DNA from 3 places in the Halomonas sp. PA16-9 genome. Region 1 is predicted to be linked to each of the others. Evidence: riboswitches for the same ligand, from Rfam matches in the RefSeq annotation. Region 1 holds a riboswitch; each other region holds the start of a gene.
The links. A riboswitch is a leader RNA that binds a small molecule or an ion and turns the genes downstream of it on or off. The one in region 1 is predicted to bind thiamine pyrophosphate.
Positions count from the first base shown of each region.

Region 2: it holds a riboswitch for thiamine pyrophosphate, as region 1 does, so the genes downstream of both, tenA (thiaminase II) here and thiM (hydroxyethylthiazole kinase) in region 1, are expected to answer to the same signal.
Region 3: it holds a riboswitch for thiamine pyrophosphate, as region 1 does, so the genes downstream of both, FDY98_RS23275 (sodium:solute symporter family transporter) here and thiM (hydroxyethylthiazole kinase) in region 1, are expected to answer to the same signal.

Region 1 is NZ_CP040451.1:236,708-240,983, forward strand. Features, by position in the region: gene FDY98_RS26445 (hypothetical protein) at 290-460, shown strand; gene FDY98_RS26450 (LysR family transcriptional regulator) at 739-918, opposite strand; gene thiE (thiamine phosphate synthase) at 1,026-1,658, opposite strand; partial or broken gene thiM (hydroxyethylthiazole kinase) at 1,648-2,455, opposite strand; TPP riboswitch at 2,479-2,577, opposite strand; gene FDY98_RS01130 (hypothetical protein) at 2,632-2,976, opposite strand; gene gloA (lactoylglutathione lyase) at 3,221-3,757, shown strand; gene FDY98_RS01140 (DUF6164 family protein) at 3,767-4,135, shown strand; gene FDY98_RS01145 (cupin domain-containing protein) at 4,132-4,276, opposite strand, start outside.
Region 2 is NZ_CP040451.1:1,241,976-1,246,251, forward strand. Features, by position in the region: partial or broken gene thiC (phosphomethylpyrimidine synthase ThiC) at 234-2,137, opposite strand; gene tenA (thiaminase II) at 2,169-2,852, opposite strand; TPP riboswitch at 2,941-3,103, opposite strand; gene FDY98_RS05625 (NAD(P)-dependent oxidoreductase) at 3,317-4,273, shown strand.
Region 3 is NZ_CP040452.1:1,480,304-1,484,579, reverse strand. Features, by position in the region: partial or broken gene FDY98_RS23290 (CoA-acylating methylmalonate-semialdehyde dehydrogenase) at 1-936, shown strand, start outside; partial or broken gene FDY98_RS23285 (hypothetical protein) at 1,025-1,717, opposite strand; gene FDY98_RS23280 (peroxidase-related enzyme) at 1,896-2,477, shown strand; TPP riboswitch at 2,602-2,707, shown strand; gene FDY98_RS23275 (sodium:solute symporter family transporter) at 2,697-4,109, shown strand; gene corA (magnesium/cobalt transporter CorA) at 4,081-4,276, shown strand, end outside.

The DNA of each region.
Region 1 (4,276 bases):
GGCTGTAGAGAGGGGGCAGAGTGAGTATGCGTTGTCATCGTAGTAGCTTCCATCGAGTGGTTGATGACGCTACTTTACAGCCGGATAAGATCGAGATAATCAGCGTATTTTGCACATCACTGTTGCGTTATTGGCGATAATCCAATGTTTTGCCCCAAATCGGCGGATCACCCCATGCCTCGGTGAGCAGGTCGATGAAGCGCTCCACCTTGGCGGCAGGTAGCGCCGGGCGGGGTAGAGCGCGTGAACATCGAGCCGTACCGCTGGCTCATTGGTCAATGGGCACTAAATGCCCGCTGGCGATACTCTCTGTGACCAGAAAGCTGGGCTGCTGAGCGATGCCCAGGCCAGCTTCCGCGGCGTGGGTGAGTACATCGCCGTTATTCTTTCCAGTGGGCCATTGACCGTCAATGACTGCGTGGCAATCTTCCAGTCAGCGCTCTGTTGGCCGCTGCGGTAGCGTAGGCAGTGGTGCTTGGCAAGGGCTTGAACGCTGTCGGGTTCACCGTGGTTGGCAAGATATTCAGGCGAGGCGCAAAACAGTAGGGCGGCACCGCGTCAGTCGGCGCGCCACCAGCTGGAGTCGGCAGGCTGCCGATACGGATCGCTACGTCGTAACCCTTCCAGCAGGTCGACACGGCGGTCGTTCAAATCCAGGCGCACTTCCAGCGCCGGTGAGTGTGCATAAATTGCGCGACGAGTGGCGCTAGGTAGCGGGTGCCAAAACTCATCGGCCCATTAACGCGCAGCCGCCCACGCACATATCGCTGTACCTTGGCCCACCTCGGCGGCGGCCTCATCGAGCGCTTGCAGTATCCCTTGGGCGCGGACTAGATAGCGTTCTCCGGCCTCAGTGAGATGTAGTCGTCGCGTGGTGCGTTGTATCAGTCGCGCGCCCAATGTCTCTTCCAGTGCCATGACCTGGCGGGATACGCGAGTGCGGGAAATATCCAGCCGCTTCAGCAGCGCGGGTATAGCTACCCAACTCGGCTACCGCACAAAAGCGACGATATGCTCTAACTGATTCATGACGCCGAATCGGCTTGGAAAATCTGAAAAGCGCGCGCTGCCTGGTAAGGGTCGGGCTGGCCACAAATGGCTGATATCACCGCTAAACCGTTCGCTCCCGCGCGCTGTACGCTAATCGCATGATCCGCTTTCAGCCCACCAATGGCCACGCTGGGCAGTGGGCACGCCTTGACCAGCGCAGCCAAGCCACCAAAGCCGATGGGCTGGGCGTGATCTTGTTTGCTCTCGGTGGCAAACACCGGGCCAATCCCGACATAATCGAGTAGCTCAAACGGAGAGACTTGCAGTTGGGCGATAGTATTGATCGACAGGCCGATAATCGCTTGCTCACCTAGCACCCGGCGCGCTTGCTGAACGGCTGCGTCGCTCTGACCGACATGCAGGCCATCTGCCTGGCTTTCTAGTGCCACCTGCAAACGGTCGTTAATGATCAGCGGGACACCGGTGCCCGCCAGAAGCGCTTTTAACCGTTTGGCTTGGGCAATCATCTGTTCGTCGCTGGCATGCTTGTCACGCAACTGCACGATGGTGACACCGCCTTTTACCGCTGCCTCAACCGTTTGTTCCAAACCATGCTCTTGGCAGAGCGTGGAATCGGTGACCAAGTAGAGCGATAGATCAAGCGGCATGGATTGCCTCCAGTTGGGCATAAGTAGTGAGGTCGTCAGGGGTGAGTTGATACAGCGCATCCAGCAGTGCCACTTGAAAGCTACCAGGCCCGTTGGCGTGGCTGCCCGCACGCTCTCCTGTGACCGCAAAGCAGGCCAGCGCGGCTGCCGTTGCACCCAGTGGGGTCGCGGTTGGCAGCCACAAATCCCGCCACTAGCGCGCTCAGCCCACAGCCAAGCGTTGTTACGCGGGGCATCAAAGGATGGCCACCGTTAATGCGGTAGTGCTGTGTGCCGTCCGTCACCCAGTCGCTTTCACCGGTCATCGCGACAATACAGCCGTGTTTTTGCGCTAATGCTATTGCAGCGTCCACGGCTTGGTCGGTGGCGGCTGTGGCGTCCACGCCGCGGCCTTGGCTAGCTAAACCGTTAAGGGCAAGAATTTCAGACGCATTGCCACGGATCACGCTGGGTTTAGCGGCCAGCAGCTTCGCGCACAGCGTTTGGCGATAGCGCGTGGCGCCAACGGCGACGGGATCTAATACCCAGGGAATGGCATGCTGATCGGCAGTCGCTGTGGCGGTGAGCATAGCGTCAGCCCAGTGGGCAGAGATCGTACCGATATTAATCGACAGCCCCGCGGAGATAGCCGTGAATTCAGCCACTTCTTCAGGCGCATGCAGCATGGCGGGCGACGCGCCGGTGGCTAACAGCAGGTTGGCAGTGCTGTTCATGGCCACATAGTTGGTTATGCAGTGAACCAGCGGTGTCACTGAGCGCAGCGTCTCAAGGTAATCGCCAAGCGGGCGTAGGGTCATAGCATCCTCCCGGCAGGGAGGTGGTAAGCGTTACCACGACTCCCTACGCCGGTGTTATCCGGTTCAGGTTCAAAGGGTGCTTCTCAGCCCAACCGTAACGGAGGGCGCCCCTGTCGAGGGATTACTATCCTTGCCTGAAGTAGCCCTGTAAAGCCCCGGATGCGGACGATAGCAATCTAACGAAACGAAATACGCGTACCGTAGGTAAGCATTTCATCAGGTGTCATCGCTTTACCCTCGACCCCAATCATCTCGTCACCACACTGGTCGGCGAAGGTTAGCACGCCGTGGGTCAAGCCCAGTTGGCCCAGGGTATCGCGGATTTCGCCCGTGCCCAGAAAAGTACTGACGTGGCCCTTGTTATCGCTCAGCTCAGACACGCCGTTAGCATGGTGAAAACGCACTTTGTAGATTCCATCCATCGACTCGACTTCAACAATCGGCGAAAAACCGTTGTGAAGCGCATTGGAAAGCTGTTTTAGCGTCAGGTGGTCACCCAGCGTCATATCGATCGCACTCATGGAAAACTCCTGTGGACGCCTCAAAGGTGGGGCATCACTCATGTTGCGGGAACTGCTTTTTGTAAAGCTTATGAAGAATAAGTGTAGGGTTTTTGTTTAGTATTGCCAGTGCGCTTATCGGCACCTCGATACGACACTGCCTACGTGCTTGTAAGGGCTGTTATTATGGCCATAAAGCCCCCATGGTAAGCGGTACGTGAAGCTCAATGGATTCAATGATCAACATCAGCGATAGGAGAGCAAAATGAGTTTTCAAGGCGAGCAGCATCCTGGCGTCGTGGCTACGCCGCCCCAAACTCAAGGGTTTCGTTTAAACCACACCATGCTGCGGGTGAAAGACCCTGAGCAGGCATTGGCGTTCTACTCAAAAGTGTTTGGTATGCAGGTGATGCGGCGGCTGGATTTCGAAGAGATGCAGTTCTCGCTCTACTTCCTGGCCAACCTGGAACCCAGCGACAGCGTTCCGGACGATGCACAAGCGCGTACCGCCTGGACGTTTAGCCAGAAAGGGCTGCTGGAGCTGACCCACAACTGGGGGACTGAAGACCAGGAAGATTTCGCCTATCACGATGGCAATGCCGAACCCCAGGGCTTTGGGCATATCTGCTTCAACGTACCGGATTTGGCAGCGGCCCAGGCGTGGTTCGACGAGCATGACGTCACCTTCGTCAAACGCTCCGATCAGGGCAAGATGAAAGATGTTATCTTCGTTAAAGACCCGGACGGCTACTGGATCGAAGTGATTCAGGCAGACCTGATGGTGGGGAAGAGCGACTCTTGAGGCACGCCAATGGCTGAACTACTGTTCCGGCTGCGCCATGTGACCGACGAAGAGGCCATGGAGGTGCGTGACCTGCTCGCTGCCCATGGCTTTGATACCTATGAAACCCAGGCGGGCTTTTTCCGCCTGGGCGTTGACGCGATTTGGCTGCGCAATCCACATCAGCACGACGCTGCCATCGCGGCGTTAGAGGCCTACCAGGCGGAGCGCCTTGAGCGCGCCCAACGCGAGCACCAGGCGGCGGTTGAGCGGGGTGACGCGGATACACTGTGGCGTCGTTTGGCCGCTCACCCGGTGCAGGTCGTGTTAGTACTGCTAGCAGTGGGGCTTATTGCCGCCCTTACGCTGCTGCCGTTCCTGGGTATGTCGCGAAGCTAAGCAGCTGGCAGATGGCCGCGTTTGAGGTACATCATGACGCCATCATCACCGGCGGTAAGTGCCGGAGCAGAACCGCTGGGGTAGCGGCACCAGGTGCCTGCCGTGTAACTCTGCTCGCTATCGCTCAGTGTGCCTTCCAGA
Region 2 (4,276 bases), 1.0 Mb from region 1:
CGGTTCTTTGAATGGTGTTGGTTTTAAATAAAACGCTATGAACAGAGCGCTGCGCAAATGAGAATCATACACGAGCAATGTATAATTAATCTACTTGGACGGTAATTACTTTTAATATTGTTAGAACAAATTCAGTGGCTGGCCTGTGGCGATTGGATATTAATGTGACCCTTGAGTTTTGCTAAGACTCAAGGGCCACATATAGTCACAATGCTGTTCAGTAAGTCGCTATTTTAAACTTCCTGATACAGCTCACTGCCTTTGTTGCGGAACTTCTCTGCCTGCTCTTCCATGCCTTTCATCACCGCTTCCTGATCGCCGTTTAGGCCATGTTCGTTGGCGTAATCGCGCACCTCCTGGCTGATCTTCATGGAGCAGAACTTTGGTCCGCACATGGAGCAGAAGTGCGCCACCTTGGCGGAGTCTTTGGGCAGGGTTTCGTCGTGGTACTCCCGAGCAGTATCCGGGTCTAGCCCCAGGTTGAACTGGTCTTCCCAGCGGAACTCGAAGCGCGCCTTAGAGAGTGCATTATCCCGCCGCTGTGCTGCAGGGTGGCCCTTGGCGAGATCCGCCGCGTGGGCAGCAATCTTGTAGGTAATGATGCCGGTTTTGACGTCGTCTTTATTGGGCAGGCCCAGGTGCTCTTTGGGGGTGACGTAGCAGAGCATGGCGCAGCCAAACCAGCCGATCATCGCCGCCCCAATGCCCGAGGTAATGTGGTCGTAGCCGGGGCTATATCGGTTACCAGCGGGCCTAAGGTATAGAAGGGCGCTTCGTCGCAGTATTCCAACTGCTTATCCATGTTCTCTTTCACCAGGTGCATGGGCACGTGGCCGGGGCCTTCGATCATCACCTGCACATCGTGCTTCCAGGCAATATGGGTCAGCTCGCCCAAGGTTTTTAGCTCCGCCATCTGTGCTTCGTCATTGGCATCGGCCACTGAGCCAGGACGCAGGCCATCACCGAGGGAGAACGCCACATCGTACTGCTTGCAGATCTCGCAGATCTCCTCGAAGTGGGTGTACAAGAAGCTCTCCTGGTGATGGTACAAACACCATTTGGCCATGATCGAGCCGCCGCGGCTGACAATGCCGGTGACCCGCTTGGCGGTGAGCGGCACATAGCGCAGCAGTACGCCCGCGTGAATGGTGAAGTAGTCCACGCCCTGTTCGGCCTGCTCGATCAGCGTATCGCGGAAGACTTCCCAGGTGAGGTCTTCGGCCACGCCTTTGACCTTTTCCAGCGCCTGATAGATAGGCACTGTGCCAATCGGCACCGGCGAGTTGCGCAAAATCCACTCGCGGGTTTCGTGGATGTTCTGCCCAGTGGAGAGATCCATAATGGTGTCCGCGCCCCAGCGGATGCCCCAGGTCATCTTATCTACCTCTTCTTCGATAGAAGAAGTCACCGCTGAGTTACCCAGATTACCGTTAATTTTGACCAGGAAATTACGGCCAATAATCATCGGCTCGCTTTCTGGGTGGTTGATGTTATTGGGAATAATCGCCCGCCCTCTGGCGACTTCATCACGCACAAACTCAGGGGTGATTTCTTCCGGCAGGCTGGCGCCAAAGCTCTGGCCTTTGTGCTGATGGCCCAGAATGCGCTCTACTTCAGCGGTACCTAGCGCTTGACGGCGCTGGTTTTCGCGCAAGGCGATAAACTCCATTTCCGGGGTGATAATGCCCTGGCGGGCGTAGTGCAGCTGGGTCACGTTCTTGCCCGGTTTTGCTCGGCGTGGTGTGCGGGTTAGATCAAAGCGCAGCTGGGCAAGCGTCGGGTCGTTGGCGCGGCGGTTGCCGTAATCAGACGTGGGGCCTGATAGAAATTCGGTATCGTCACGCTCTTCAATCCAGGCTCGGCGTAGTTCCGGCAGACCGCGGCGCAGGTCATTGTTAGCATCCGGATCGCTATAGGGGCCTGAAGTGTCGTACACCAGCAGTGGCGGGTTCTCTTCATCAATGCCGGTGGTTTTGGTCGGCGACAGTGAAATTTCCCGGAACGGCACACGGATATCCGGGCGCGAACCTTCGATATATACCTTACGTGAGCCGGGCAGCGGCGCAATGGCGGCGGCATCGACCTGGGCGGTTTCGGCTAAAAAGTGGCTGGTTTTGCTTGTTACGGTCTTAGTCATTACGGTTGTTTCCTTGTGTTGTTTTGCTGAATTAGTGGGTGAGGTCTTGGTCTATCAGCTCTAGGCCCATCTGCCAGAAGTCGATTTCCAGGCGGGTGGCGTCGCGGAAGATCTTGCTCAGTTCGGCAAAGCGGGCGGGGGTAATGTCGGCAAGGCGGATATTCAGCCATTCAAGCTCCGCCTGCATGGCGGCCTGAAACTCCTCGCCTTCGTACATGGCTATCCAGGCGTCGTAAGGGTTTTGCGCGCCGCGCAGGGTGGAAGGCTGGGCGTTTAGCCAGTTGGCGATTTCGCCGTAGCCCACCAGGCAGGGGGCCAACGCCACGTGCAAATCCAGCAGGTCGCCGCGGTTGCCGGTATCTAACACATAGCGGGTGTAGGCAAGCGTCGCTCTGGCTTCGGGAAGCTCCTCCAGTTCTTGCTCGGAAATCCCCCACTCCTGACAAAAGCCCACGTGCAGGCCCAGCTCCACATCCACAATGGCTTTCAAGCCTTCATGGGCTTGGCGAAGATCGGCGAGGGTGGGGCTTTTGTAGGCAGCCAGCGCATAGGCGCGGGCGAAGTGAATCAAAAACAGGTAGTCCTGCTTTAAATAGTGGCGAAACGACGCCCCGGGCAGCGTGGCGGTGCCTAGCTGGCGCACAAAATCGTGCTCAATATAGGCGCGCCAATCTTTCTGGCAAGCGGTAGTGAGATCAGTAAAGCGGTAGCCCATGACTCCTCCGGTGGTAATGATCCGGAGGGCGGGCGAAAAAGATCGAGGGAGTGGCGCAGAAGGGCGGCGTGCGATCGTGAGAGAGCAGCCGTGGCCATCGCTTGATCCCTACGCCGGTACCCTCGCTGCGAACTTGTGTAAGTAGCAGCGCATTAGCCGGATCAGGTTCTGCGGGATCAGCGCTCGGCAGCATTAATTGCTACGCCCTGCGCCATCTCAGCCGGATTTCACCGGCACCCCGTCAAGCTGTTCGTTGGTGGAGTGTAGGAGGCGGGTGAGGGAGATGCAAGGGTGTATGACATGGAAAGTTATCGGGAAACAATTTATTAGCATCATTACAGCGATGAGAGTTTAGGTGCTGTAATGGCGTTTCATGGCATCGGTACGTGAATTATTATACAGTTGAGTAACAAGTGGCTGTTTTACAGCCACTGCTATTTCGAATGTGAACCGTAGGAAGTTGCATGACCAACACGAACTCGATTTTAGGCGTCTATCTCAGTGATTCGCTCGACCTTGATGCCATTTATGGTAACGCCTTGCGCGATGAAGCGAGTGATGTCGTCCTGCGCCATCCCCATGAGATCGATAACCCCGAAGATGTGCGTTTTGCGATCTGCTGGTTGCCCAATGACAAGGCTTTCGAGAGCTATCCTAATCTTGAGCTGGCGATGTCTATCGGTGCCGGTGTTGATGCCCTGCTGGCGCATCCTGGCCTGAGCGATGAAGTACATATCGCCCGGGTGCGGGATCCACATCAGGCCGACTTGATGGCGGGTTTTGCCGCGCATGAGGTGCTCCATCGTGAGCGTGAGTTCACCACCCTGGAGCAAAATGCTGCCAAGGCGCATTGGGCGCCATTGACGATGCGCGCGCCAGCATCAAGAAAGGTGGCGGTGCTGGGACACGGCACCATGGGGCGCGCCGTGGTGAAAGCGGTGGCCGCGCTTGGCTTTTCTGTACACGTAGCCTGCCGCAGCGAGCCACAAGCCCCGGTTGAAGGCGTGACCTATCTGACAGGTGACGGGGCTGTCATGGCGGCAGCGGATGGCGCCGATTATCTGATCAATGTGCTGCCACTGACGGCTACCACTGAAAACGTGCTTAACAAGGCGCTGTTCGCGAAGCTCGCCAAAGACGCTTGGTTGGTGCAGATCGGTCGGGGTGAGCACTTGGTCGAGGACGATCTTCTCCTAGCGCTCGAACACGGCCATTTGGGTGGGGCGAGCCTGGATGTGTTCCGTGCAGAGCCGCTGCCTGCGGATCATCCCTTCTGGCAGCATGAGTGCCTACGCATCACGCCACACATTGCTAGTGATTCGTTGCCAGAGGTGGTCGCAGGGCAGGTTGTCGACACCGCCCGCGCCCTTCGCGATGGGCAGCCGCTTGCCATGGGCGTTGATCGGGCGCGCGGTTACTGACGT
Region 3 (4,276 bases), on a different replicon from region 1:
GGAGCTAGCCCATGAAGCGGGTATCCCTGCGGGCGTGCTCAACGTAGTGCACGGTGGCCCGGACGTGGCCAATCAATTGCCGATCATCAGGATATCAAAGCGCTCTCGTTCATCGGCTCTACCCATGTGGGGTCGCTGCTGTATAACCGTGCAGCAGCGGCGGGCAAGCGCATGCAGGCGATGATGGGCGCCAAGAATCACTGTGTGGTTATGCCTGATGCTAACCGTAGTCAAGCGATCAACAACCTGCTGGGCTCAGCTTTTGGCGCTGCGGGCCAACGCTGCATGGCGAACTCGGTAGTGGTGCTTGTCGGCGAGGCACGCGAGTGGCTAAGCGATATAGTAGATGCGGCGCGAGCAATGAAAGTAGGCCCAGGCACTCAGCTTGATGCGGACTTGGGCCCGCTGGTGTCACCTGCTGCCCGTGATCGTGTACTACGTTTAATCGATGCAGGGGAGAAAGAGGGCGCCAAACTGATGGTTGATGGTCGCAAGGTTCAGGTAGAGGGTTACCCCAACGGTAACTTCGTGGGGCCGACCCTGTTTGCCGATGTAACCGCCGATATGACCATTTATCGCGAAGAGATTTTTGGCCCCGTGCTGTGTGTGGTCAGTGTTGAAACCCTGGATGAGGCGATTGCCTTTATCAATGCCAATCCCAACGGCAACGGTACCTCCATCTTTACTAACTCAGGCTGGGTAGCGCGCCGGTTTGAAACCGATATCGATGTTGGACAAATTGGTATTAACGTGCCAATCCCCGTACCGGTCGCTTACTTTAGTTTCACCGGGTCAAGGGCTTCAAAGCTGGGCGATTTAGGGCCCAATGGTAAGCAGGCGATTGCATTCTGGACACAAACAAAAACCGTAACGGCACGTTGGTTTGAACCCGAGAATGTTTCCAGCGGTATTAATAGCACGATTTCGCTGGGTTAAAAAAGTGGCGCTAACTGGCTCCGCTTAAGCGGGGCCAGTTGCTAACGAGGTCGGTTAACCGCTTGGCAGATCAAGCCAGGTGGCTGGCTTAAAAGTTGTCAAACAGCGGGAGGCTCTCTTCAAGCAGCTGTTCAATGGGGCCGAGCTGGCTTTCATGCAATACTAACAGCGACTCCTTACCCATAAAGTGTTCAGCGGGGGGGACGAGCAGAGCAAACTCACCCTCTTCAAGGTGAAAACTCATGTATTTCGCGCATTCCCAGCGGAGTTACACACTGCGTGCAGCGGTAGGTGTCATCTTCGCCATAAATCAGCCGATGGTACATTTTAAACAGCGTATATAGTGCCAAACCACCCTCAAAGGCTGGCCAGCGCGCAGGGGTCTCGCGAATATCGTTGGTAAGGTCTTGCCCTTCGGCTTCGGCGTCTGCAATTGCATTGGCAAGCGGGGCGGCAAGAATGGCGCTGTTGTCGGCAGGTAACGGTGTGTTGTGCTTAGAAGCGTGTTCAAAATCTTGTACAGCGCGCTTAAAGTCAGGAACGCCATCAAGAGTATAGTCGACATGCTGGAGGTCTTCGGGCTCACAGCCGCCATTTTCCCAGCCATGAATGACGCGAAGTGTCATTTGACCCCGTGTCATTGGGCGGGCAAGCAGCATATGTAGCATTATACGAATGTGCAGCTGACGCTCATCGGTATCATTTTCAAATGCTCGGTAAGGGTCAGTAAACAGCTCGTTTAGACGACCGGGGTATGTTCCTTGGCTTCGTTATGGCTCATGACAGTGTCCCTTTGAACGAACTGTTTATTAAGAGTAGCGCATGTTTTTTTGTCACAGAACGAATCTTCAGTATGGCGAGTAGGGCGGCTGAATAAAAGCCTCTTAATTCAGCTTTTTGTTACACAACCGCTAAGCCGTTTTTATGAGATGGCTAAACTTAACAAGAAAGAGGTGAGCATGTCTTCATCATTAAGTCGTTTTAACGTGCCTGAAACATTGGATGACCTGCCTGACGATATTCGCAATACCATTTTGACCGTTCAGGGTAAAGCGGGTTTTGTGCCCAATGTCTTTCTGATGTTGGCCCATCGCCCTGCTGAATTTCGTGCTTTTTTTGCCTATCACGATGCGTTGATGGAGCGCGAATCAGATACCCTCACCAAAGCCGAAAAAGAGATGATTGTAGTGGCTACCAGCGCACGTAATCGCTGCCTATATTGTGTGGTTGCTCACGGGGCACTGGTGCGCATTTACAGTAAAGACCCGCTACTCGCTGACCAAGTGGCGATCAACCATCGGGTGGCGCCGATTAGCGAGCGCCACCGGGTGATGCTCGATTTCGCCATGCACTGTGCCATCGATGTGGGTGAAATGACTGATGAATGGCTTGCCCGCCTGCTGGAAGTAGGCTTTAGCCAAGAGGATTGCTGGGATATAGGCGCGATCGCGGCGTTTTTTGGCTTGTCGAATCGGTTGGTTACCCTGGCAGGTACGCCACCCAATGAGGAGTTCTACCTGATGGGGCGAGTGCCTCGCTAAGAGGCGACCAGCGCACCTTAACTTTACTAAGCTATGATTTTGATTGAGAATAGTTCTTGAGACAGCGCTTCGAAAAGTACCCAAAAACGTACTTAGAAAAAGCGCTTAGCAAAACACCTACATTCACTGTCGCCAGGGGAGCCCTGCATAAAAGGGCTGAGATGCGGCTACGCAGACCCTGGAACCTGATCCGGTTCGTACCGGCGGAGGAAGTGCGACATGCTTTACCTAACGTTAGCCGTGCTTGGTGCGGCGCTGTGCTGCTTTGCTTACTTAGGCCTCCGGGCTCGCTGGGTGAATGGCCCACTTGATGACTATGTCACCGCCCGTAACTCGCAAACGGCATCTACCCTGGGGCTCTCCTTCCTTGCCTCCGGCATGGGCGCATGGATTCTCTTTGCTCCTCCTGAAATCGGCGCCTTTGTTGGCCCGCTGGCCCTGGCAGGCTATGCATTAGGCTCTGCGCTGCCGTTTATCGTCTTGGGGCTGTATGGGCCGAAGATTCGCCGGGCGCTGCCCGAGGGACGCAGCATCGCCGAGTTTGCCGAAGCGTGCTATGGCCCTGGTGTAAGGCGCTGGGTAACGCTGGTATCAATCGCCTATATGGCGTGCTTTTTAGCTGCCGAGCTAACCGCTATTGGCGCCATTACCGCGCTGCTTTCCGATGTGCCCCCCGCACTGGTGATTATTGGCGTGGCGCTTACCACGCTCATCTATACTGCGGCAGGTGGTCTACGGGCCAGCCTTGCCACTGACCGTTGGCAGGCGTGGTTGTTACTGGTACTGCTGTGTGTGGTCGGTGGCATGGCCCTATGGCGGCTTCCCACTATTCCCAACGAGGCTGCGCTTCCTGCCATTCCCATCACCAGTGCGCTCAGCGTAGCGTTAACGCTAGTGATCGCGGTTACCGCGGCCAATCTCTTCCATCAAGGCTATTGGCAGCGCGTGTGGGCCGCTCAAGACGATCAAAGCCTGGGGCGCGGGGCATGGTTAGGTGGCGCAATGACGGTAGTCGTCGTCATGGTGATTGGTGGTCTGGGTGTATTGGCCGCGATGAGTGGTGTGCCATTAGGCGAGCCGCCGATGCCATTTTTTGCCCTGTTAAGTGATGCTCCTGTTTGGCTGACGCTACCCGCCTTGGTATTAGCGGTGACCTTGGTGGCCTCCAGCGTTGATACGCTGCAAAATGGTATTGCCTCGTTGGTGGTCGCGCGCAGCGAGCAGCAGGGCGTATCACTGGTGGCTGCCCGCTGGGTGACAGTGGTAGTAATGGTACCGGTGGTATTAATTGCCTTGCAGGGGTTGTCAGTACTGCGTCTGTTTTTGATTGCCGACCTGCTGTGTGCTGCCATTGTGGTACCTGTGCTGTTGGGCCTGTGGCAACGAATGACGCCACTGGCCGCCATTGTAGGTGGCATCGCGGGGCTGCTGGGTGCCATTCTCCCAGGGTGGTTAAGCCAAGGAAGCTTGGTCGCCGGGATGGTGGCCGCCAGTTTTCCGGGCAGTGTCCCTACCTTGGGGCCATTCGTCGGGGCGTTAATCGCCTCAACGCTGGTGAGTGTGCTATTAGCCTACTTAACGCTAGCTATTCGCAAGGACGTCCATGATTCGAACTCTTCTGACCACCCCTGAAGGTGAGACCCACGAGGGGGATGAACACCTGTTGGCTGTCTGGCAGACGACGCCTGGCAGTCATATCTGGATCGATATGCAGGGCGAGTCCCAACAAAGCGAGCGGGCGATTTTAGAGGCGTTTGAGTTTCACCCCATGGCGATTCAAGATGCCCACAAAGAGCGCC